DNA from 2 places in the Faecalicatena fissicatena genome. Region 2 is predicted to be linked to the other one. Evidence: riboswitches for the same ligand, from Rfam matches in the RefSeq annotation. Region 2 holds a riboswitch; the other holds the start of a gene.
What was found. Region 2 has a riboswitch for glycine ahead of H7U36_RS09505 (GrdX family protein). Riboswitches for the same ligand answer to the same signal wherever they lie in the genome.

Region 1: linked by a shared signal. The riboswitch ahead of gcvT (glycine cleavage system aminomethyltransferase GcvT) and the one ahead of H7U36_RS09505 (GrdX family protein) in region 2 are both predicted to bind glycine.

What each region holds. Positions count from the first base shown of each region.
Region 1 covers NZ_JACLYY010000003.1:247,747-258,709, reverse strand. Annotated here, with positions in the region: gene gcvPB (aminomethyl-transferring glycine dehydrogenase subunit GcvPB) at 1-651, opposite strand, end outside; gene gcvPA (aminomethyl-transferring glycine dehydrogenase subunit GcvPA) at 655-1,965, opposite strand; gene gcvH (glycine cleavage system protein GcvH) at 2,007-2,390, opposite strand; gene gcvT (glycine cleavage system aminomethyltransferase GcvT) at 2,460-3,548, opposite strand; glycine riboswitch at 3,663-3,760, opposite strand; gene H7U36_RS04940 (ACT domain-containing protein) at 3,881-4,324, opposite strand; gene H7U36_RS04935 (phenylacetate--CoA ligase family protein) at 4,341-5,672, opposite strand; gene H7U36_RS04930 (ACT domain-containing protein) at 5,715-6,134, opposite strand; gene H7U36_RS04925 (indolepyruvate oxidoreductase subunit beta) at 6,171-6,749, opposite strand; gene iorA (indolepyruvate ferredoxin oxidoreductase subunit alpha) at 6,749-8,503, opposite strand; gene H7U36_RS04915 (phenylacetate--CoA ligase family protein) at 8,505-9,815, opposite strand; gene H7U36_RS15130 (hypothetical protein) at 10,024-10,248, opposite strand; gene H7U36_RS04910 (Hsp70 family protein) at 10,318-10,963, opposite strand, start outside.
Region 2 covers NZ_JACLYY010000008.1:70,776-81,738, forward strand. Annotated here, with positions in the region: gene purF (amidophosphoribosyltransferase) at 131-1,558, shown strand; gene purB (adenylosuccinate lyase) at 1,625-3,058, shown strand; glycine riboswitch at 3,332-3,443, shown strand; gene H7U36_RS09505 (GrdX family protein) at 3,598-3,978, shown strand; gene H7U36_RS09510 (glycine/sarcosine/betaine reductase component B subunit) at 4,061-5,341, shown strand; gene grdB (glycine reductase complex selenoprotein B) at 5,361-6,671, shown strand; gene trxB (thioredoxin-disulfide reductase) at 6,705-7,649, shown strand; gene trxA (thioredoxin TrxA) at 7,674-7,991, shown strand; gene grdA (glycine/sarcosine/betaine reductase complex selenoprotein A) at 8,045-8,515, shown strand; gene grdC (glycine/sarcosine/betaine reductase complex component C subunit beta) at 8,582-10,120, shown strand; gene grdD (glycine/sarcosine/betaine reductase complex component C subunit alpha) at 10,134-10,963, shown strand, end outside.

The DNA of each region.
Region 1 (10,963 bases), on a different contig from region 2:
TTTGTCAAACAGGCCCACTGTGTTGGGGTTGGTCAGCATCAGGCCCGCCACATCGTCCCCGGCTGCCTCCCGCAGCTTCTCAATGTCCACGCAGCCCTCTGCGTTGGACGGAATAGTCACCACCGAGTAGCCTGCCATGGCCGCGCTGGCCGGGTTGGTGCCGTGGGCAGAGTCGGGGACGAGGATCTTGGTCCTTTTGCTGTCCTTTCTGCTCTCGTGGTAGGCCTTGATGAGGAGAAGCCCGGTAAATTCACCGTGGGCCCCCGCCGCGGGCTGGAAGGTCATGCGGTCCATACCGGTGATCTCACACAGGTATTTCTCCGCCAGGTGCAGCACCTCCATGCATCCCTGCACCGTGTCCTCTCCCTGGAGAGGATGGATATCGGTAAATCCGGGAAGGGAGGCCACCGCCTCGTTGATCCTGGGATTGTATTTCATTGTACAGGAGCCCAGGGGATAAAAGCCGTCGTTGACCCCGTGGGTCTTCCTCGCAAGCTCCGTGTAGTGCCGGGATATCTCCACCTCGGACAGGGCGGGCAGATGGAGCTTCTTCTCCCGTCTGTCTCCCTCCGGCAGGCCCACTGTCTCCACATCGCAGGGAGGAAGCTCAAGGCATCCTCTGCCCGGTCTGCTCTTTTCAAATACTAACATGCCTTACACCTCCTTCAGGATGCGGACTGCCTCGTCCATCTCTTCTTTTGTGTTCATCTCCGTGCAGCACCAGAGGATCCGGTGATCGTCCAGGGCAAGTCCCCCCAGGATTCCATGCCCCTCCAGCGCCTGCAGCGCCCGGCCGGACTCCTTTTCTGACACGGTCACGAACTCGTGGAAAAACTCGCCCCTGTTCTCCAGCTCAAAGCCGGCCTCTCCCAGCCTTTTTGCAAAGTAGTGGGCCTTGGACATACAGGAGGAGGCGGCTCTTTCAAGCCCCTCGTTTCCCATGGCTGTCAGGTAAACGCCCACCGCCAGGGCGCAGAGAGCCTGATTGGAACAGATGTTGCTGGACGCCTTCTCCCTGCGGATGTGCTGCTCTCTGGCCTGGAGAGTCAGCACGTAGCCGGTCTTTCCGTTCCGGTCCTTCGTCTGTCCCACGATCCTGCCAGGCAGCTTGCGCATCATGGCTCTGGTGGCAGCCATAAAGCCCAGGTAGGGTCCTCCAAAGGCGAGAGGAAGCCCCAGGGGCTGTCCCTCTCCCACCGCTACGTCGGCCCCGTACTCGGCCGGTGTCTTCATAATTCCAAGGGAAATAGGGTTCACGCTCATAATGAATTTGCCCCCTACCTGGTGGACCGCCTCCCCGATCTCCTCTGCAGGCTCCAGGTTTCCGTAATAGTTAGGGTGCTGAATGAGAACGCAGGCGGTCTCCCCCGCCAGCCGTTCCTTCAGCCACTCCACATCCGTCACGCCGTCCTTTTCCGGTATCACCTCCAGCTCCATCCCGTTTCCAAAGCAGTAGGTCTTTACCGTCTCCAGCGTGTAGGGGAGAACGGCGGCAGATATGTAGGCTTTGCCTCGCTTCCTCTCCCTGCACATGGCCACTCCCTCTGCCGCGGCTGAGGCGCCGTCATAGACAGAGGCGTTGGACACGTCCATCCCGGTCAGGTCGCAGATCATGGTCTGATACTCAAAGATAGACTGGAGAATTCCCTGGCTGATCTCCGCCTGATAAGGGGTGTAGGCAGTCTGGAGATTTTCCTTGGATGTCACGCTGCCCACCACGGCCGGGATATAGTGGCGGTAGGCCCCCGCTCCCCGGAAAATGGTGGGGAACACTTTATTTTTTGCAGCAATGGACTGCATCTTTCTCTTTACTTCCAGCTCAGAAAGCCCTGCAGGTATGTTCAGTCCGCCCTTCAGCTTCACCTCCTCCGGGATATCCCGGAACAGGTCGTCCATGGACTCATAGCCGGCGGTCTCAAGCATTGCCTGCCGTTCCTCCTGGGTGTTCGGCACATAGCTTCCCATATATTTTCCTCCTTCTGTTTTTCTCCTTTGCCCGTATGCCCTTATGCGTCCTTCTCGCTCTCCACAAACGCCTCATACTCCGCCGCTGTCAGCAGCTCCTCCCGGTCAGAAATATCCTTGACTCTGACAAACCAGGCATCGTAGGGCGCCTCATTGATGGACTCCGGCGCGTCCAGAAGCTCCTCGTTCACAGCACTCACCACGCCGGTCACAGGGGAGTACACATCTGACACGGCCTTGACAGACTCCACATCCGCGAAGCTCTCCCCGGTAGTTACCTCGTCGCCCTCCTCCGGGAGATTGACGAACACAAGATCCCCCAGCTCAGACTGGGCGTAGTCTGTCAGTCCGATGAGGACCTCCTCGCCCTCCTCTTTTACCCACTCGTGTGATTTTGAATACAGCAGTCCCTCTCTTAATTCCATGATCTTTTCTCCTTTCACTCTCTATGCTCTGTTTGTTTCTCCTGTTGCTCTCTTTATATCTCTGTTATCCTACTTACTTCTCTTGTAAAACGGAAGGGGCACGATCTGGGCCTCAACCCGGCGTCCTCTCACGTCTGCCTCCACCTTTGTCCCCGGCTCCGTGCAGTCCGCGTCCACCAGAGCCATGGCCACCGGGCAGCCCAGATAGGGACAGTGGGTCCCGGATGTAGTGTGGCCGATAAGCCGGTCGCCCAGGTACACATCCTGGTGTTCTCTTATGATGCCCCGGCCGGTCACCGTCAGTCCAATGCGCTTTCTCGCCGGTTCTCCCTTCTCCTCAAGAGCCTTCTTCCCGATAAAGTCCTCCTTTGTCATCTTCACGGCAAATCCCAGGCCGGCCTCAAGTGGTGTCACCTGTTCGTCCATCTCGTGGCCGTAGAGGGGCATAGCCGCCTCCATCCGGAGAGTGTCTCTGGCTCCCAGTCCGCAGGGGATGAGTCCCTCCTCCTTCCCGGCCTCGAGAAGAGCGTCCCACATCTCCTGGGCCCTTGCGCTGTCCAGGTAGATCTCCACCCCGTCCTCGCCTGTGTAACCGGTCTTTGAGATGATACAGGGAATACCCGCGGCCTCCGTGTCAAACACAGCGTGATAGTATTTCTTCGGGATATTTTCCTCCGGGGCGAGCTTGCGCAGGATCTCCATGGCCTTCGGGCCCTGAAGAGCCAGCTGGGCGTACTGGTCTGATACATCCGTGAATGTCACTTCCCCGAACTGATGGTCCAGCATCCACTGATAATCCTTGTCCTTGTTGGCCGCATTGACTACAATGAAATAATCCTCCTCGCCCTTTTTGTATACGATCAGATCATCCACCGTGCCCCCCTGCTCATTGCACATGGGGCTGTATCTGGCCTGACCGTCCGTCAGGTTGTCAAAATTGTTGGTCAGCATCATCTGCAGGTTGGCCAGGGCGTCCTTCCCCTGACAGAGGATCTCTCCCATGTGGGACACGTCAAAGAGACCCGCCTGGGTGCGCACTGCCATGTGCTCCTTGATCACTCCTTCCTTGTACTGTACCGGGAGAAGGTATCCCCCAAAGGGCACGATCTTTCCGCCCGCCTTCACATGCGCCTCATAGAGCGGTGTTTTCAATTCCATTCCTACTTTTCCTCCTTTGCCGGACTTACATTTAAGAGACAGATAAAATAAAACAGGGAGAGACTGTCCCCTTCATATGAAATCAGTCTCTCCCTGTCTGTTCATCCAGAGCCTCGTCCGGACCCAATACCTTTGCCTGAGAGTTTCAAGTGTCCCCTTGCCCCTTCGGCGCTGCCTCTGATATATGTGACAGTCTCTCTTGGATCCTTCACCCGATCATTTGTCTCATTAAATCTGGCTCTATTATAACCGCCCGTGAATTTTCTGTCAACATTTGTTTTTTTATTTGACATTTCGTACAATTGTCTATTTTTTCACAACTCTGCAGTTTTTTACACGTTAGCCCGGTATGCCTCGTCTGCAGTATACACGTCAAAGCCGCTTCCCTTCAGGATATCGATCACTCTTCCCGGCTCATCGCTCTTGAGCACTGCCGCGGCGTCGCTTCCGTTGGCAAAGGCGTACATGTACTCAATGTTGACCTCGCCCTCCACAAGCTGGTGCATGGCTTTTGCCAGCGAGCCCGTGGCGTGAGGCACCCGCAGGGCCACCACGTCCGTGAGCATGGCCGTGATCCCCTCCTCCTTCAGGACCATCCGTCCCTTGTGGGGGTCCGATACGATCATCCGGAGCATACCATACTCGGAGGTGTCCGCCAGGCTGAGGGCCACGATATTCACGCCGCCCTTTGCCAGCGCTGCCAGCACCTCGTCCAGACGTCCCTCCCTGTTCTCCAGAAATACGGATAACTGCTGTACTGTATTACTAATTCCCATGATATTCCCCTCCTTCTTACATCTGCCTGTTGTCGATGACGCGCTTGGCCTTGCCTTCGCTTCTCTGGATGGTCTTCGGCTCTACCAGCTTCACGCGGACAGATACGCCGAGCGCCTGCTTCAGCACAGCCGCCACCTTGTTCTTCAGCTCGTCCAGCTTGCGGATCTCGTCGGAGAAATATCTCTCGTCCACTTCCACCATGACCGTGAGCACATCCATGTTGTTCTCTCTGTCCACGATCATCAGATAGTGAGGCGCTACGCCGCCGCCCATGGACAGCAGGGCTGTCTCCACCTGAGTCGGGAATACATTGACGCCGCGGATGACCTTCATATCATCGGTGCGCCCTGTGAACTTGTGGATCCTCGCAAGCGTTCTTCCGCACTTGCAGGTACCGTGGGTCATGCTTGTCAGGTCCTTTGTGCGGTACCGGATCAGGGGCATGCCCTCCTTGGAGAGGGTGGTAAATACCAGCTCTCCTGTCTCACCGTCCGCGCAGGGCTCATAGGTGGCAGGGTTGATCAGCTCCGGATAGAAGTGATCCTCGTATACGTGAAGTCCTTCGTGGTGGATGCAGTCCAGAGCAACGCCCGGCCCGGTCACCTCGCAGAGACCGTAAATGTCAAAGCAGTTGATGTGGAGAATATCCTCGATCTTCTTCCTCATCTCCTCCGTCCAGGGCTCCGCGCCGTGGATGCCGGCCTTCAGCTGCATGTGATCCACAAGGCCTGCCTCCTGGATGGACTCGGCCAGATAGAGGGCGTAGGACGGAGTGCAGGCAAATGCGGTGGCTCCCATATCCTCCATACACATCATCTGGCGCTTGGTATTTCCCGCAGACATGGGGATGGCCATCGCGCCCAGGGCCATGGCGCCGTAGTCAAGGCCCATTCCCCCTGTGAACAGCCCGTAGCCGTAGCAGACATGGATACGGTCCTCGTTTGTAAGGCCGGCCATTGTAAGACCTCTTGCCACACATTCTCCCCACACCTCTGTATCATATTTTGTGTAGGACGCGATGGTCAGCTTTCCTGTTGTCCCGGACGTCCCCTGCACGCGCACGATCTCGCTCTGTGGAACTGCCAGCAGTCCAAATGGGTAATTCTCCTTCAGGTCCTCCTTTGTGGTGAAGGGCAGCTTTCCGATGTCCTCTATCCCCTTGATGTCGCCGGGCTCCACGCCCTTCTGCTGCATCTTTTTCCGGTAAAAAGGCACGTTCTCATACACCCTCTTTACCTGCTTAACAAGCTTTTCACTCTGCAGGGCGCTCATCTCATCCCTGCTCATACACTCAATCTTCGGATCCCTGATCCTCTCCTGCCAATTCTCTAATGATACTCCTGCCATTTTCTTTTACTCCTATTCTTAATACTTTTGGCGCAGCCAGACCTACAGGTCTGACTCGTCTACCATCTTCACACCTGCATCCTTAAGAATGGAAGCTGCTTTCTCATAATCGTCGGTGCTGAAAACCAGAACCGGAGCGCGTCCTTCGCGGATTACAAATGAATAGATGTAGCGCACATTTATGCGGTTTTCTGCAAGTACTGCCAACATCTGATTGAGATTGCCTTTTCTGTCCTCCAGCTCTGCGCCGATGACATCGTTCACACGCACGACAAATCCCCTCTCAGTGAGATAACCCTTCGCCTCTGTTGGCTTATCGACTACGAGACGAAGGATCCCAAACTCCGGAGTATCAAAAGACGCGACGGCCCGGATGTTGATGTGCGCTTCTGTGAGCTTTGATGTGACCTCCATCAGGCTGCCCGGCTTATTCTCCACGAAAACTGATAGCTGCTTGATCATGTGACACCTCCTTTTTTCTGGTCCTTAAAATCTATATCATCTTGCAGTAAGGTGATATCCTGTGTCAAATGCCTTCCTGTTGATATCTATTGTCTTTGGCGGCACTGTATTTTCAATGACCCTGTACCAGTCCTCCTTGCTGAAATCCATGTGCTGCGCCGCCACGCCCAGCACGATCATGTTGAACACCTTTGGATTGCCCAGCCTCTTGGACTCCTCCGTGGCGTTGACCGCGTACACCTTGTGGGTCTTCCCCAGCTCCTCCAGGATGCCCTCCGGATAGCTGGCGCTGCCGATCACGACAGGCATGGGGTCTATCCTCCAGTCATTGACTACAAGGGCCCCGTCCTTTTTGAGGAAATGGGCGTACCGCATGGCCTCCAGTCTCTCGAAGGCGATGATCACGTCCGCCTGCCCTTCCTCCACGATGGGCTCCGCCACCTTGTCTCCGTAGCGCACAAAGGTGACAACGCTTCCGCCCCTCTGGGCCATACCGTGCACCTCGGACAGCTTCACGTCATAGCCCCCGGCGATGGCCAGCCCTCCCAGGACACGGCTGGTGAGCAGGGTCCCCTGGCCGCCCACGCCTACGATCATAATATTTTTTACTGCCATTATCTGTCACCTTCCTTTACCAGTTCGATCGCCCCGAATTTGCACAGCGACTGACACAGTCCGCATCCGGTGCACATCGTATCGTCAATATGGATGGTTCCGTCTTCGTTTCTCGTCATGGCCGGACATCCCGGTTTCATGCACATGCCGCACTTCTTGCATTTGTCCGCATGTACAGTGTAGAGAGGCTTCTTCGCCTTGGACAGGAGCACACAGGGGGTCTTTGTGATGATGACCGACACCTCGTCCCTTGCCACCTCTTCCCTGATGGCCTTCTCCAGAGTGTCAATGTCCAGAGCATTGATCTCCTGCACGTGCTTCACGCCCAGTGCCCGGCAAAGTCCCGGGATGTCGATGGCGTAGGTGGGGTCGCCCTGGAGCGTCTTGCCCGTGGCCGCGTGGTCCTGATGTCCTGTCATTCCGGTGGTGGAATTGTCCAGGATGATCACCGTTCCCGTGGCCTTGTTGTACATCATGTTCATGAGGGAATTGACACCTGTATGTAAAAATGTGGAGTCGCCGATGACGGCTACCCAGTTTTTAATATAGTCTTTGCCCTTCGCCTTTTCCATTCCGTGGAGAGTGGAAATGCTGGCACCCATACAGACGGTGGTGTCCACCACGCTCAGCGGCGCTACCGCTCCCAGCGTATAGCATCCGATATCGCCTGCCCCGTGTATCTTCAGCTTGTTCAGCACATAATAGACGCTGCGGTGGGGACATCCCGGGCAGAGGATAGGCGGGCGTCCCGGCACCTGGGCCGGCGCATCAAGCTGCAGGTCCTCATGGAGGATGGCTTCCCTGAGCATATTGGCGCTGTACTCGCCCTGCACGGTAAAGATCTCCTTGCCGATGGCTTTAATGCCCCAGGACTTCACCTGCTCCTCGATCACCGGATCCAGCTCCTCCACGATATAGAGCGTTTCCACCTTTGACGCAAAGTCCTCGATCAGCTTTCTCGGCAGAGGATTGACCATGCCAAGTTTCAGCACGGATGCCTCCGGCAGCACTTCTTTTACATACTGGTAGGGAATACCGCTTGTGATGACGCCGATCTTCGTATCGTTCATCTCCACCCTGTTGATGGAAAGTGTGTTGGCTGCCTCAGCCAGCTCCTCCATCCGCCTCTCGATGACCACATGGCGCCCCTTCGCGTTGCCTGGCATCATGACGTTCTTGGCCGGGTCTCTCTCGTAGGGCTTATCCGGCACTTCCTCTCTCTCACACAGCTCTACCAGCCCCTGGGAGTGGGCCAGCCGGGTAGTGGTCCGGTACACGAAGGGCCGGTCAAACTGCTCGCTCAGGTCAAAGGCCAGCTTCATGAACTCCTTTGCCTCCGCGCTGTCGGAGGGCTCCAGCACCGGCAGGTGGGCCGCCCTTGCCACCATCCTTGTGTCCTGCTCGTTCTGGGAGCTGTAAAGTCCCGGATCGTCGGCCACCACGATGACAAGGCCCCCGTTCACTCCCATGTAGGAGACGGTGTAGGCCGGGTCTGCCGCCACGTTAAAGCCCACGTGCTTCATACAGGACATAGCTCTCGTCCCCGCTATGGAGGCGCCGATAGCCACCTCTGTGGCCACCTTCTCGTTGGGAGACCACTCGCAGTACAGGTCGTCTCTGTACTGTACAAGATATTCGCTTATCTCCGTGCTCGGCGTGCCCGGGTAGGCGGCTGACACCTTCACTCCCGCCTCGTAGGCGCCTCTGGCAATGGCCTCATTGCCGAGCATGATCACTCTCTTTGACTCTGACATTTTACAGTCCATCCTTTCTCAAATCTGTCACTCTCTTTGCCTTTCCCTCAAACCGCTTCAGGGAGTAGGGAGCCACCAGCTTGATCTGGGTGGCAAGGCCCAGCTGGGACTTCAGTCCCTTCCTGATCTTCATCTCCAGCTCGCTGAGCTGCGCGTAGCTGTCAAGCAGCCTGTCGTCCACCAGCTCCACGGTGATGGTCATGACATCCAGCCGGTTCTTTCTCTCCACCAGTATCTCGTAGTGGGGTCCGATCTCCGGTATCTGGAGCAGCACCTCCTCGATCTGGGTCGGGAATACATTCACGCCTCTGATGACCAGCATGTCGTCCGCCCGGCCGGAGATGTTCTCCATGCGCACGGTCGTCCTTCCGCATCTGCAGGGCTCATACATGAGCCTTGTCATATCCCCTGTCCGGTAGCGCACAAGGGGCAGCGCCTCTTTCCCGAGACAGGTGACCACCAGCTCGCCTCTCTCTCCGGGAGGCAGCACCTCCTCTGTCTTTGGGTCGATGATCTCCGGGATAAACCAGTCCTCGTTGACATGCATGCCCACAAGCTCCTCGCACTCTCCGGCCACGCCCGGGCCGCACAGCTCGCTCATGCCGTAGTTCTGGGTGCACAGAAAGCGCTGGCCCCACACCTTGTGCATCTCATCCCGCATGGGCTCCGTCATGCCCTCGCCTCCGAAGAGACCGATGTGCACCTTCAGATCCTTCTCCGGGTCCAGGCCTCTCGCCCGTATCTCCTCCCCCAGGTGGAGCGCATAGGAGGGGGTGGCCACCAGAAGGGTCACGCCCATATCCTGCAGGAACATGATCTGCTTCTTCGTGTTTCCCGAAGACATGGGAATGACAGACGCGCCGATCTTCTCAAGACCTCCATGGAGTCCCAGGGCCCCTGTGAAGGTCCCGTATCCAAAGGAAATCTGGGCCACGTCATCGGCTGTGGCGCCGCCCATACAGGCGATGCGGGCCACGTTTTCCAGCCACATGTCCAGGTCATTCCTTGTGTATCCCACCACCGTGGGCTTTCCTGTGGTCCCTGAGCTGGCGTGGAACCTGACCAGCTCCTTCTTGTCCACGGCAAAAAGCCCCATGGGGTAGTTGTCTCTGAAATCCGCTTTGTATGTAAAGGGCAGCTTCGTCAGATCCGCCAGTGTCTTTATATCCTCCGGCTTCACCCCTGCCTCGTCCATTTTCCTGCGGTAGGGAGCAACCCTCTCATAAATATAGGGCACCGTCTCCTTCAGCTTCTTCAGCTGGATCGCTTCTATCTCGCCTCTTGGCAGGGTCTCTTCCTTCGACCAGATCATGACATTTCCTCCTTCAATTTTACGCTTCCGCGTCGTGCTTCCCTTAGTATAGCACAATACTTTCGCAAGTTAAAGCATTAATTTGCGAAAAATTTAAAATCCCCCGCCCGAAAGGCCCCTGCTGATTTCTCTTTTCGTTTTAAGAAAATAATACTCCAAAGAGTGTTGAAATACAACTGACTCTCCGGAGTATTATTTAAGCAAGCGTCTACAGACTCCCGGCGCTCTCCTCGAGCTGGCGCACAGCCTCCCGGATCTCCGCGAGCTGCTCCTCTGTCACCTTGTCCAGGCGGCACTTCATAGTCAGCTTGTTCAGTCTGTTCACGTCACCCTTCACCTGCTTTTTCGTCCCTCTGTCCAGGTCTTTTTTCTTCTCCTTCAGCTTCCGCTCTGTCTCCGCCATCAGCTTCCGGGCCTCTCCCAGGATCTCCACCGCGTCCTTTCTCGTCTGATCCTGCCCGGCGTAATCCCGGGCGTCCCGGATGGCCTGCTGGATCTCATCCTAGGACATGCTGTCGTTGGAGGTAATGGTGATGGACTGCTGCTTCCCTGTGTCCAGATCCCGGGCAGACACCTTCAGGATGCCGTTGGCGTCAATGTCAAAGGAGACCTCGATCTGGGGCACGCCGGCGGGAGCCGCCTTGATACCCTTCAGCCTGAATTTGCCGATGGTCTTGTTGTCCCTGGCCATGGGGCGCTCCCCCTGGAGCACATGGATATCCACGGAGCGCTGGTAGGGAACCGCTGTTGTGAACACCCTGGAATACCGGGTGGGAAGGGTCGTGTTCCTCTCTATCAGGCGGGTGGCCACGCCGCCCACAGTCTCAATGGACAGACTCAGAGGGGTCATGTCCAGAAGGAGCAGGCTCTTGCCTGTTCCTGCCGCCACCAGACTGTTCCCTTCCAGGGTGCTTCCCAGGATGGCCGCTCCTTTCGCCACGCACTCGTCCGGGTTGATGTTCCTGGAGGGCTCTTTTTCCGTCAGCAGCCGCTCCTTCTCCTGGACAGCCGGAATTCTCGTGGAGCCTCCCACCAAGAGGACTCTCCCAAGCTCCGCCGGGGCGATGCCCGCATCGCTGAGGGCGCCGCGCACCGGCCGGGCCGTGCGCTCAATGAGGTCTCCTATGAGCTCCTGGAGCTGTCCTCTT
Region 2 (10,963 bases):
TTTTCTCCCCGCCTTGTATTATACTTTTATGGGAAATTCAGCTGAATTTCCCGGAAACCAGACAATATGAAGCAACAGGCAGCGGCTCTTACGGGGGCGCTGCGTGGAATAAGGAGCGAAGGAAGCATACATGGAGAACTTTGAAAAAGTGACAACAGGTCTTGGAGAGGAATGTGGTGTTTTTGGAGCTTATGATATGGATGGGGGCGATGTGGCCCCCACTGTCTATTATGGGCTTTTTGCACTGCAGCACAGAGGGCAGGAGAGCTGTGGGATCGCGGTGACGGACACGTACGGGGAGAGAAAGGTGCGCTCAAAGAAGGGGCTGGGCCTCGTCAACGAGGTGTTTGACGAGGAGTCCCTCCACTCCCTTCACGGCAATCTGGGAGTGGGACATGTCCGCTACTCCACAGCCGGGGGCTCCAGGGCGGAGAATGCCATGCCCCTGGTCATTAACTACGTGAAAGGGGTGCTGGCCATCGCCCACAATGGGAACCTGACCAATGCGGTGGAGCTGCGGCATGAGCTGGAGCATACAGGGGCCATCTTCCAGACCACCATCGACTCGGAGGTGATCGCCTACCACATTGCCAGAGAGAGGCTGAAGGCGCCCAATGTGGAGGGAGCTGTGAAGAACGCCATGAAGAAGATCAAGGGGGCCTACGCCCTTGTGGTCATCTCTCCCAGAAAGATGATCGGAGCGAGAGATCCCTTCGGCCTGAAGCCCCTGTGCATCGGGAAGAGGGACAACACCTATGTCCTGGCCTCCGAGAGCTGCGCTCTGGCGGCCATCGACGCGGAGTTTGTGCGGGACGTGGAGCCCGGCGAGATCGTGTCCATCACAAAGGACGGAATCTCCTCGGATATGAGTATGGCCATCGACCCGGCAAAGCAGGCCAGATGCATTTTTGAATATATCTACTTTGCGAGGATGGACAGCACCCTGGACGGGGTGAATGTGTACCATGCCAGGATGACAGCCGGCCGGGCCCTGGCAGAGTCCTACCCGGTGGACGCGGACCTGGTGGTGGGTGTCCCCGACTCAGGCCTTGTGGCCGCCAGAGGCTACTCAGAGCAGTCCGGCATCCCAAACGGTATGGCCTTCCACAAGAACAGCTACGTGGGAAGGACGTTCATCAAACCGAGGCAGAGCGAACGGGAGTCCAGCGTGCGCATCAAGCTGAACGTGATCCCGGAGGTGGTCCGGGGCAAGAGGATCGTCATGGTAGACGATTCCATCGTCCGGGGTACTACCTGTGCCAACATCATCCGCATGCTGAAGAAGGCGGGGGCCACGGAGGTGCACGTGCGGATCAGCTCTCCACCCTTCCTGTACCCATGCTATTTCGGGACGGACGTGCCCTCCAACGAGCAGCTTATCGCCCACTCCCACACCACGGAGCAGATCCGGGAGATGATCGGGGCGGACTCTCTTGGCTACATGGAGATCGACAAGCTGAGGGACATGGTGGGAGACCTGTCCTACTGTGACGCCTGCTTCACAGGGAATTACCCCATGGAGGTGCCCGGGAAGGATGTCTCCCTGGCTTTTGAGTAGAAGCTGTGCTAGAATGAGAGAAAGAGAAGAGAAACCATTTTTGAGCAGAGAAAGGAAAGAAAATCTATGAGTCACGACAGATATGTAAGCCCGCTCTCCGAGCGGTATGCCAGCAGGGAAATGCAGTACATTTTCTCACCTGATATGAAGTTCCGCACATGGAGGCGCCTGTGGATCGCTCTGGCGGAGACGGAGAAGGAGCTGGGACTTCCCATCACCGATGAGCAGATCGAGGAGCTGAAAAGCCACGCGGACGACATCAACTACGATGTGGCGAAGGAGAGGGAGAAGCTGGTGCGCCACGACGTCATGTCCCACGTCTACGCCTACGGCCAGCAGTGCCCCAAGGCAAAGGGGATCATTCACCTGGGCGCGACATCCTGCTATGTGGGGGACAACACGGACATCATCATCATGTCCGAGGCGCTGAAGCTGGTTCGCAGGAAGATCGTGAATGTGATATCCGAGCTGGCGGATTTTGCCGACAGGTACAAGGATCTTCCCACTCTGGCTTTCACACACTTCCAGCCGGCACAGCCCACCACGGTGGGAAAACGCGCCACTCTCTGGCTCCAGGAGTTCATGATGGATCTGGAGGATCTGGAGTATGTGCTGGGGAGCCTGAAGCTCCTTGGCTCCAAGGGAACAACGGGCACCCAGGCCAGCTTTCTGGAGCTCTTTGACGGGGATCAGGAGACCATCGACAAGATCGATCCCATGATCGCCAGGAAGATGGGCTTTGATGCCTGCTATCCGGTGTCCGGCCAGACCTACTCGAGAAAGGTGGACACAAGAGTGCTGAACGTGCTGGCGGGCATCGCTGCCAGCGCACACAAGATGTCCAACGACATCCGTCTTCTGCAGCATCTGAAGGAGGTGGAGGAGCCCTTCGAGAAGAACCAGATCGGCTCCTCAGCCATGGCATACAAGAGGAACCCCATGCGCAGCGAGAGGATTGCGTCCCTCTCCAGATACGTCATGGTGGACGCCCTGAACCCGGCCATCACATCCGCCACCCAGTGGTTTGAGAGAACCCTGGACGATTCCGCCAACAAGCGCCTCAGCGTGCCCGAGGGCTTCCTGGCCATCGACGGCATCCTGGACCTGTGCCTGAACGTGGTGGACGGCCTTGTGGTCTACCCGAAGGTGATCGAGAAGCATCTCATGGCAGAGCTTCCCTTCATGGCTACCGAGAATATTATGATGGATGCCGTGAAGGCAGGAGGAGACCGGCAGGAGCTCCATGAGCGCATTCGTGAGCTGTCCATGGAGGCGGGAAAGAACGTGAAGGAGAAGGGCCAGGAGAACAACCTCCTGGAGCTCATCGCGGCTGACCCGGCCTTTGGACTTAGCCTGGACGAGCTGAAGAGGACTATGGACCCGGCGAAGTACACGGGCCGCGCCTCCGTCCAGGTAGACAGATACCTGACGGACATCGTCCGCCCCATGTTGGAGGAGAACAAAGAGCTCCTGGGTGTGAAAGCGGAGATCAATGTGTAAGAAGAATAAACAGAGGAGCCAGTCCGGCTCCATACAGGGCGGGCAGGAAGCAGAATGTTTCCTGCCCGCCCTTTGTCTGTCAAAAAAAGGTGTGATAAAAAACTAACAAAATTTCAAGTCTGAATTTGTGCAGAACACACAAAAATAATCTTCTTGACAATGCGGGTATTGCAAAAAAGTTACAATTAGGGTAGTATGAACTTGTCATTGAACAGACCTATAAATCATAAAGATTTATAGATGAGACAAATGAGACATGCAATTGGATACGGACGATCTCTTTCACGAGAGAGCTGACAAAGAGCAGCCGCCGAAGAGGCAAGCCGGAGGACGAAAAAGCTGGTTCACCGGTGAAACTTTCAGGCAAAAGGATTGGAAGAGGGACGAATTCTGAATATAATGCAAAGATGGGCATGGGGCGGATGCCCATGCGCAGGCAGAAGTAGACAGAGCGGGGCGGCAGACACGTAGAAGTGTTTGTGACGCCTCTTTTTTATTCCAGAGAAAAGACCTCCGGACAGGTAGAAGGAGAGAAGAGGATGGACAGCTACATGATTTTGACTAACAATCCGCTTGCGGCCCGGAAGCTGGAAGGGCGCAGGAGGGTATGTTATATATCCGTTCCCTATGAGGAACTTCTAAGAGAGGCGGAGAAAAAGATCTGCCAGGGCTACAGGCTTCTGTCGCACCCCCTGTCGGGGAGTGTGAAGCCGAAGGAGACACCATACAAATCGGTCATGCTGAGCGGGAAGAAGGAGGAGGTGGACCCGCAGTCCGTCAGGCTGATCGAGGCGGCCATACAGACCTGTGAGAAATTCACAGACCGACAGAAGAGCTACGGGCAGGAGGTGTACGAAGACTTTCAGCTCATTGACTGGACTCTGCTGGAGAGTGCAATGGAGTCGGCGGACGTATGGTAGACCCGTCATTGAGAGGCAGCGAAAAGCTGCGGGAAATCATGGCAAGCAATCATAGCGTAGAAGAGCAAGGAGGTAAAGAAACGTGAGATTAGAAATGGGCCACATTTACATCAGGGATATCCAGTTCGCGGACGAGAGCAGAATTCAGGACGGTGTCCTTTATGTGTCAAAGGAGGAGCTGGAAAAGACAGCTCTGGAGGATGAGAAGATCAAGGCAGTGTCCTTTGATATTGCCCGCCCCGGCGAGTCCGTCCGCATCACACCGGTGAAGGACGTGATCGAGCCGAGAGTGAAGGTGGAAGGGACAGGAGGCGTATTCCCGGGAGTGATCTCCAAGGTAGACACAGTGGGAAGCGGAAAGACATACGCTCTCAAAGGCATGGCTGTAGTGACAGCGGGACGCATCGTCGGATTCCAGGAGGGTATCATCGATATGACAGGACCGGGAGCACAGTACACACCCTTCTCCCAGACACTCAATCTGGTGATGGTGTGCGAGCCGGTTGACGATATCAAACAGCATGACTATGAGAAGGCAGTCAGATTTGCCGGATTCAGAGTTGCGGCTTACATTGGGGAGCTTGCCCGCAGCCTGACACCGGATGAGACAAAGGTGTACGAGACATGCACCATAAAGGAGGGGATGGAGAAATACCCGGACCTTCCCAGGGTAGCTTACGTGCAGATGCTGCAGAGCCAGGGGCTTCTCCACGACACCTACGTGTATGGGGTAGACGCGAAGAAGATCCTTCCCACGATCCTGAGCCCCACGGAGATCATGGACGGCGCCATCGTTTCAGGAAACTGCGTGTCCGCCTGTGACAAGAACCCCACCTATGTACATCAGAACAACCCGGTAGTGCACGACCTCTTTGAGGAGCACGGTAAGACGCTGAACTTTGTGTGCCAGATCATCACCAACGAGAACGTGTACCTGGCGGACAAGCAGCGCTCCTCCGACTGGACGGCAAAGCTGTGTAAAATGCTGGATCTGGACGGCGTCATCGTATCCCAGGAGGGATTTGGAAACCCGGATACAGACCTGATCATGAACTGCAAAAAGATCGAGGCCGAGGGCGTGAAGACCGTCATCATCACAGATGAGTACGCCGGACGGGACGGCCGGTCCCAGTCCCTGGCGGACGCGGACGCGGCTGCGGATGCCGTTGTCACAGGGGGAAACGCCAACCAGGTAGTGATCCTGCCCAAGCTTGACAAGGTCATTGGCACCCTGGACTATGTGACAAAGATTGCGGGAGCCAGCGAGGAGACCCTGCGGGAGGACGGCTCCCTGGAGGTGGAGCTGCAGGTCATCACAGGGGCCACAAACGAAACCGGATTTAACAAACTGAGCGCAAGGTAGAAGGGAGGACATACAGGAAATGAGTAAGATCAAAGTTGTACATTATATCAATCAGTTCTTCGCCAACATCGGCGGGGAGGAGAAGGCAGACTACCCGGCGGAGCTGCGCGTGGGCGAGGCTGTGGGCCCCGGACTTGCGTTCAAGATGAATTTTAAGGACGAGGCGGAGATCATCGCCACCGTGGTGTGCGGCGACTCCTATTTCAACGAGAATCTGGAGAAAGCCAAGGCAGATATCCTGGCCATGGTCAAAGAGCAGGACCCGGATGTGTTCATCGCCGGACCGGCCTTCAACGCGGGGCGCTACGGCGTGGCCTGCGGCACCATCGCGGCGGCTGTCCAGGAGGAGCTGGGTATCCCGGCGGTGACAGGCATGTACGTGGAAAATCCGGGAGCGGATATGTTTAAGGACAAGGTCTACACGATCTCCACAAAGAACAGCGCGGCTGGCATGAGAGCGGCGGTGGCTAAGATGGCCCCCCTGGCCCTGAAGCTGGCAAGAGGAGAACAGATCGGAGCCTCCTGCGAGGAGGGGTATATGCCGGGCGGCGTCAGGGTAAACTTCTTTGAGAAGGAGAGGGGATCCAAAAGAGCGGTCCAGATGCTCCTCAAGAAGCTGGCCGGCAAGCCCTTTGAGACAGAGTATCCGATGCCCAGCTTTGACAAGGTGGCGCCCAATCCACCTATCAAGGATCTGGCCCATGCCAAGATCGCCCTTGTCACATCCGGCGGCATCGTTCCCAAGGGAAATCCGGATCACATTGAGAGCTCAAGCGCGTCGCACTACGGCGAGTATGATATCACCGGGGTGACGGACCTCACATCCGACACCTACGAGACGGCCCACGGCGGGTACGATCCGGTCTACGCCAACGAGGATGCGGACCGGGTGCTCCCGGTGGACGTACTCCGGGAGATGGAGAAGGAAGGAAAGATAGGCGAGCTGCACCACATCTTCTATACGACAACAGGAAACGGCACGGCTGTTGCCTCTGCCAAGGCCTTTGCGGATGAATTTTCCCAGAAGCTGAAGGCGGATGGCGTGGACGGCGTGATCCTGACCTCTACATGAGGCACCTGTACTCGTTGCGGTGCAACGATGGTGAAAGAAATTGAGAGGGCTGGCATTCCGGTAGTACACATCTGTACAGTAACACCGATCTCCATGACCGTAGGAGCCAACAGGATCGTTCCGGCTATCGCGATCCCCCATCCCCTCGGAAATCCGGCTCTGGACCACGAGGAGGAGAAGAAGCTCCGCCGCCATATTGTGGAGAAGGCGTTGACAGCCCTTACCACGGAAGTGGACAGTCAGACGATTTTCGATTAGAATAGATGAAAAAAGAAAAAGGAGATGTTACCCATGAGCAAAGTTTATGACGTGATCGTCCTGGGCGCCGGCCCGGGCGGGCTTGCGGCCGGTCTGTACGCCGGCAGGAGCAGGCTCTCCACCCTGATCATCGAGAAAGGCCAGGACGGAGGACAGATCGCCATCACGGACGACATTGAGAACTATCCGGGGCAGATTGTGGAGGGAGAGACAGGACCCTCGCTCATCGCCCGCATGACACAGCAGGTGGAAAAATTCGGCGCCGAGAGAGTCTCCGACACCATCAACGCGGTGGAGCTGGACGGCGAGATTAAGATTTTGAAAAGCGCCAAGGCAGAGTACCAGGCAAAGAACGTGATCATTGCCACAGGAGCCTATGCCCGGCCCATCGGCTGCAAGGGTGAGGCGGAATTCAGAGGAAAGGGAGTTTCCTACTGCGCTACCTGCGATGCCAACTTCTTTGAGGATCTGGAAGTGTTTGTCGTAGGAGGAGGCGACTCCGCAGTGGAGGAGGCCATGTACCTGACCAAATTTGCCAGAAAAGTTACCATCATCCACAGAAGAGACGAGCTGCGCGCAGCCAAATCCATCCAGGAGAAGGCCTTCGCAAACCCGAAGATCGAGTTCTTCTGGGACAGCGTGGTGGAGGAGTTAGGAGGAGACGACATCCTCCAGTGGATGAAGGTGAAGAATGTCAAGACCGGCGAAGTGAGAACTGTGGAGGCGGACGAGGAAGACGGCATGTTCGGCGTGTTCGGTTTTATCGGCACTGTACCCAACTCAAAGCTCTTTGAGGGAATTCTGGATATGGATGAGAGAGGCTATATCCGGACAGATGAGGACATGCACACCAGCATCCCCAACGTCTACGCGGTGGGAGATGTCCGCATCAAGAGCCTGCGCCAGGTCGTGACGGCGGCCGCGGACGGAGCCATCGCCGCCGTACAGGTGGAGAGGAGCCTGTCGGATTATTTCTAAAATTTAAAAGGAGTGTAGAAAACAATGATCGATGTTGACAAGACCACATTTGAAGAGGAAGTGCTGAAAGCAGACGGATATGTATTCGTAGATTTTTACGGGGACGGCTGTGTGCCCTGTCAGGCCCTCATGCCCAAGGTACATGAGTTTGCCGACACATACGGGGATAAGATGAAATTCACATCCCTGAATACCACAAAGGCCCGCCGCCTTGCCATCTCCCAGAAAGTGCTGGGACTCCCGGTGATGGCCATCTACAAGGATGGAGAAAAGGTGGAGGAGCTTGTGAAGGACGACTGTACGCCCGAGAGCATTGAAGCGATGATTAAGAAATATCTTTAATCATAAAAAACAAAAGCAGCAAAAAACAACAGAAGAAAGGAGAACGCATAATTATGGCTATTTTGGAAGGCAAAAAAGTAATAATTATCGGAGACCGTGACGGAATTCCGGGGCCTGCCATCGCTGAGTGTGTAAAGACAGCGGGCGGGGAAGTGGTATTCGCGTCCACGGAGTGCTTTGTCTGAACGAGCGCAGGCGCAATGGATCTGGAAAATCAGAAGAGAGTAAAGGAGTTCGCTGACGAGTACGGCCCGGAGAACCTTGTTGTAGTTCTCGGAGCCGCAGAGGGCGAGGCTGCAGGACTTGCAGCTGAGACCGTGACAGCGGGAGACCCCACCTTCGCAGGTCCATTGACAGGAGTCCAGCTTGGACTTCAGGTTTATCACGTATGCGAGCCGGAGATGAAGGAAGAATTTGACGAGGCTGTCTATGATGAGCAGATCAGCATGATGGAGATGGTTCTCGATGTGGATGACATCATTTCCGAGATGACAGCTATCAGAGAGCAATATTGTAAATTCTAGGAGGGCGGGGCGGTGTCACCCCGCCGCCCTGCTTATTATGGTAAAAAGAAGAAAGGGGAAAAACCCATGAACAGTGTGATCAAAGGGGCAAGCTACATTTTAGTACATACGCCTGATATGGTTTTGTATAACGGAACAACACAGACGACAGAGCGCATCGTCAATCCCGAGTCGGAGTATCTGAAGGAGGTGCCTGACAGGCTCCGCACGTACGAGGAGGCGGTATCCTACTGGCCCAACCAGACCTACATCGGCAACGTCCATCCGGAGGAGCTGGCGGAGGTGGAATTCCCCTGGTACGACAAGAAGATGGAGGGGGCACAGCGCTACGGCAAATTCGGTGAGATCATGCCTGAGGAGGAGTTCCTCCTTCTTGTGCAGGCCAGCGACATGTTCGAGGTGGTACGGCTGGAGAAAGGGTTTGTGGCAGCCCACAGGGAGGCCTTTGCCAAGGATCCGGTGATCACGGAGGAAATCCTTGAAAGAGTGCACGAGGGCGTGGAGCTCTCCGAGATCGAGCAGTTTGTAAACGAGGAGCACGCGGAGGGACTCTATTTTGACGGCAAGCTGGTAGGCTGCGTGAAGGCTGCCCACGATATCGACCAGAACCTGTCCGCCCATGTGATGCACGAGAACCTGATGAGCAAGGCGTCCAGCGTCCTGGCACTTCTCTACGCTGTCCGCAACGCGGGCATCAGGAAGGAGGACGTGGAGTACGTCATCGACTGCGCGGAGGAGGCCTGCGGGGACATGAACCAGAGAGGCGGGGGTAACTTCGCCAAGGCGGCAGCAGAGGTGGCGGGACTTGTGAACGCTACTGGCTCTGATGTGAGAGGCTTCTGCGCAGCGCCTGTGCACGCGGTCATCGAGGCGGCGTCCCTGGTGAAATCCGGCGCCTACAGGACCGTGGTTGTCACAAGCGGCGGCTGCACGGCCAAGCTTGGTATGAACGGCAAGGACCATGTGAAGAAGGGCCTCCCCATCCTGGAGGACTGCCTGGGCGGATTTGCCGTTGTCATCACAGAGAACGACGGCGTAAGCCCGGAGATCGACCTTGGCATGCTGGGACGCCACACAGTGGGCACAGGTTCTGCTCCCCAGGCTGTCATCGGCAGTCTTGTAGCGGATCCTCTGGACAGAGCGGGCATGAAGATCCCGGATATCGACAAGTATTCACCGGAGATGCAGAACCCGGATATCACCAAACCGGCGGGAGCCGGAGATGTGCCTCTTGCCAACTACAAGATGATCGGCGCTCTGGCTGTGAAGAGAGGAGAGCTGGACCGCAAGGAGCTGGCAGACTTTACAAAGAAGCACGGACTGACCGGCTGGGCGCCCACCCAGGGACATATTCCCTCCGGTGTGCCTTACATCGGCGTTGCCAGGGAGGATATCCTGGAAGGAAAGATCAAGAATGCCATGATCATCGGAAAGGGAAGCCTCTTCCTTGGCCGTATGACCAATCTTTTTGACGGCGTGTCTTTCGTGATCCACGGAAACACGGCAGAGCAGGAGAAGAAAGAGAGCGGCGTCTCCGAAGAGGAAGTAAAAGGGCTGATCGCAAAAGCCATGAAAGAGTTCGCGGCAGCGCTTCTGGCAGAGTAAAGGAGGGTGGAACATGGCTGATCATATTGAGAAAATAATCGCCTCCACCTTTATGGAAATGGCAGAGGGACTGGAGAGCGGCCGGTTCGGGAAAAAGCCCAAGATCGCTCTCACCGGTATGGGAAGCGAACACGGCGAGGAGAACGCTATGGAGGCGGCTGTTGCGGCTGCCAGGGAAGGCATTGATGTGTATTACATCGGCACCCTTGAGGCGGAGGGCGTGACCACGGTGAAGGTGGCGGACGAGGATGAAGGACACAGGAAGATGGAGGAGCTCCTGAAGAACAAGGAAGTGGACGGGGCTGTCACCATGCATTTCCCGTTCCCCATCGGCGTCTCCACTGTGGGCCGGGCCGTCACCCCTGCCAGGGGAAGAGAGATGTTCGTGGCCACCACTACGGGTACCTCCAGCGCGGACCGCATTGAGGGCATGATAAAAAATGCCATTTACGGGATCATCGCCGCAAAAGCCTGCGGAAAGGAGCATCCCACAGTCGGGATCCTGAACGTGGACGGGGCGCGTCAGACAGAGATTGCCCTGAAGCAGTTGAAGGAGAACGGGTACGATATCACATTTGCCGAGTCCGCCAGGGCGGACGGAGGCTGTGTCATGAGAGGAAACGATGTGCTCCAGGGGTCGGCGGATATTATGGTATGTGATTCGCTGTCCGGGAATATCCTGATCAAGATGCTCTCCTCCTTCACGACAGGAGGAAGCTATGAGGCGTCAGGATTTGGCTACGGCCCTGGTATTGGGGAAAATTATGAGCAGCTGGTGCTGATCATTTCCAGGGCTTCCGGCGCGCCTCTCATCAAGGGGGCGCTGAGCTATGCGGCTGAGCT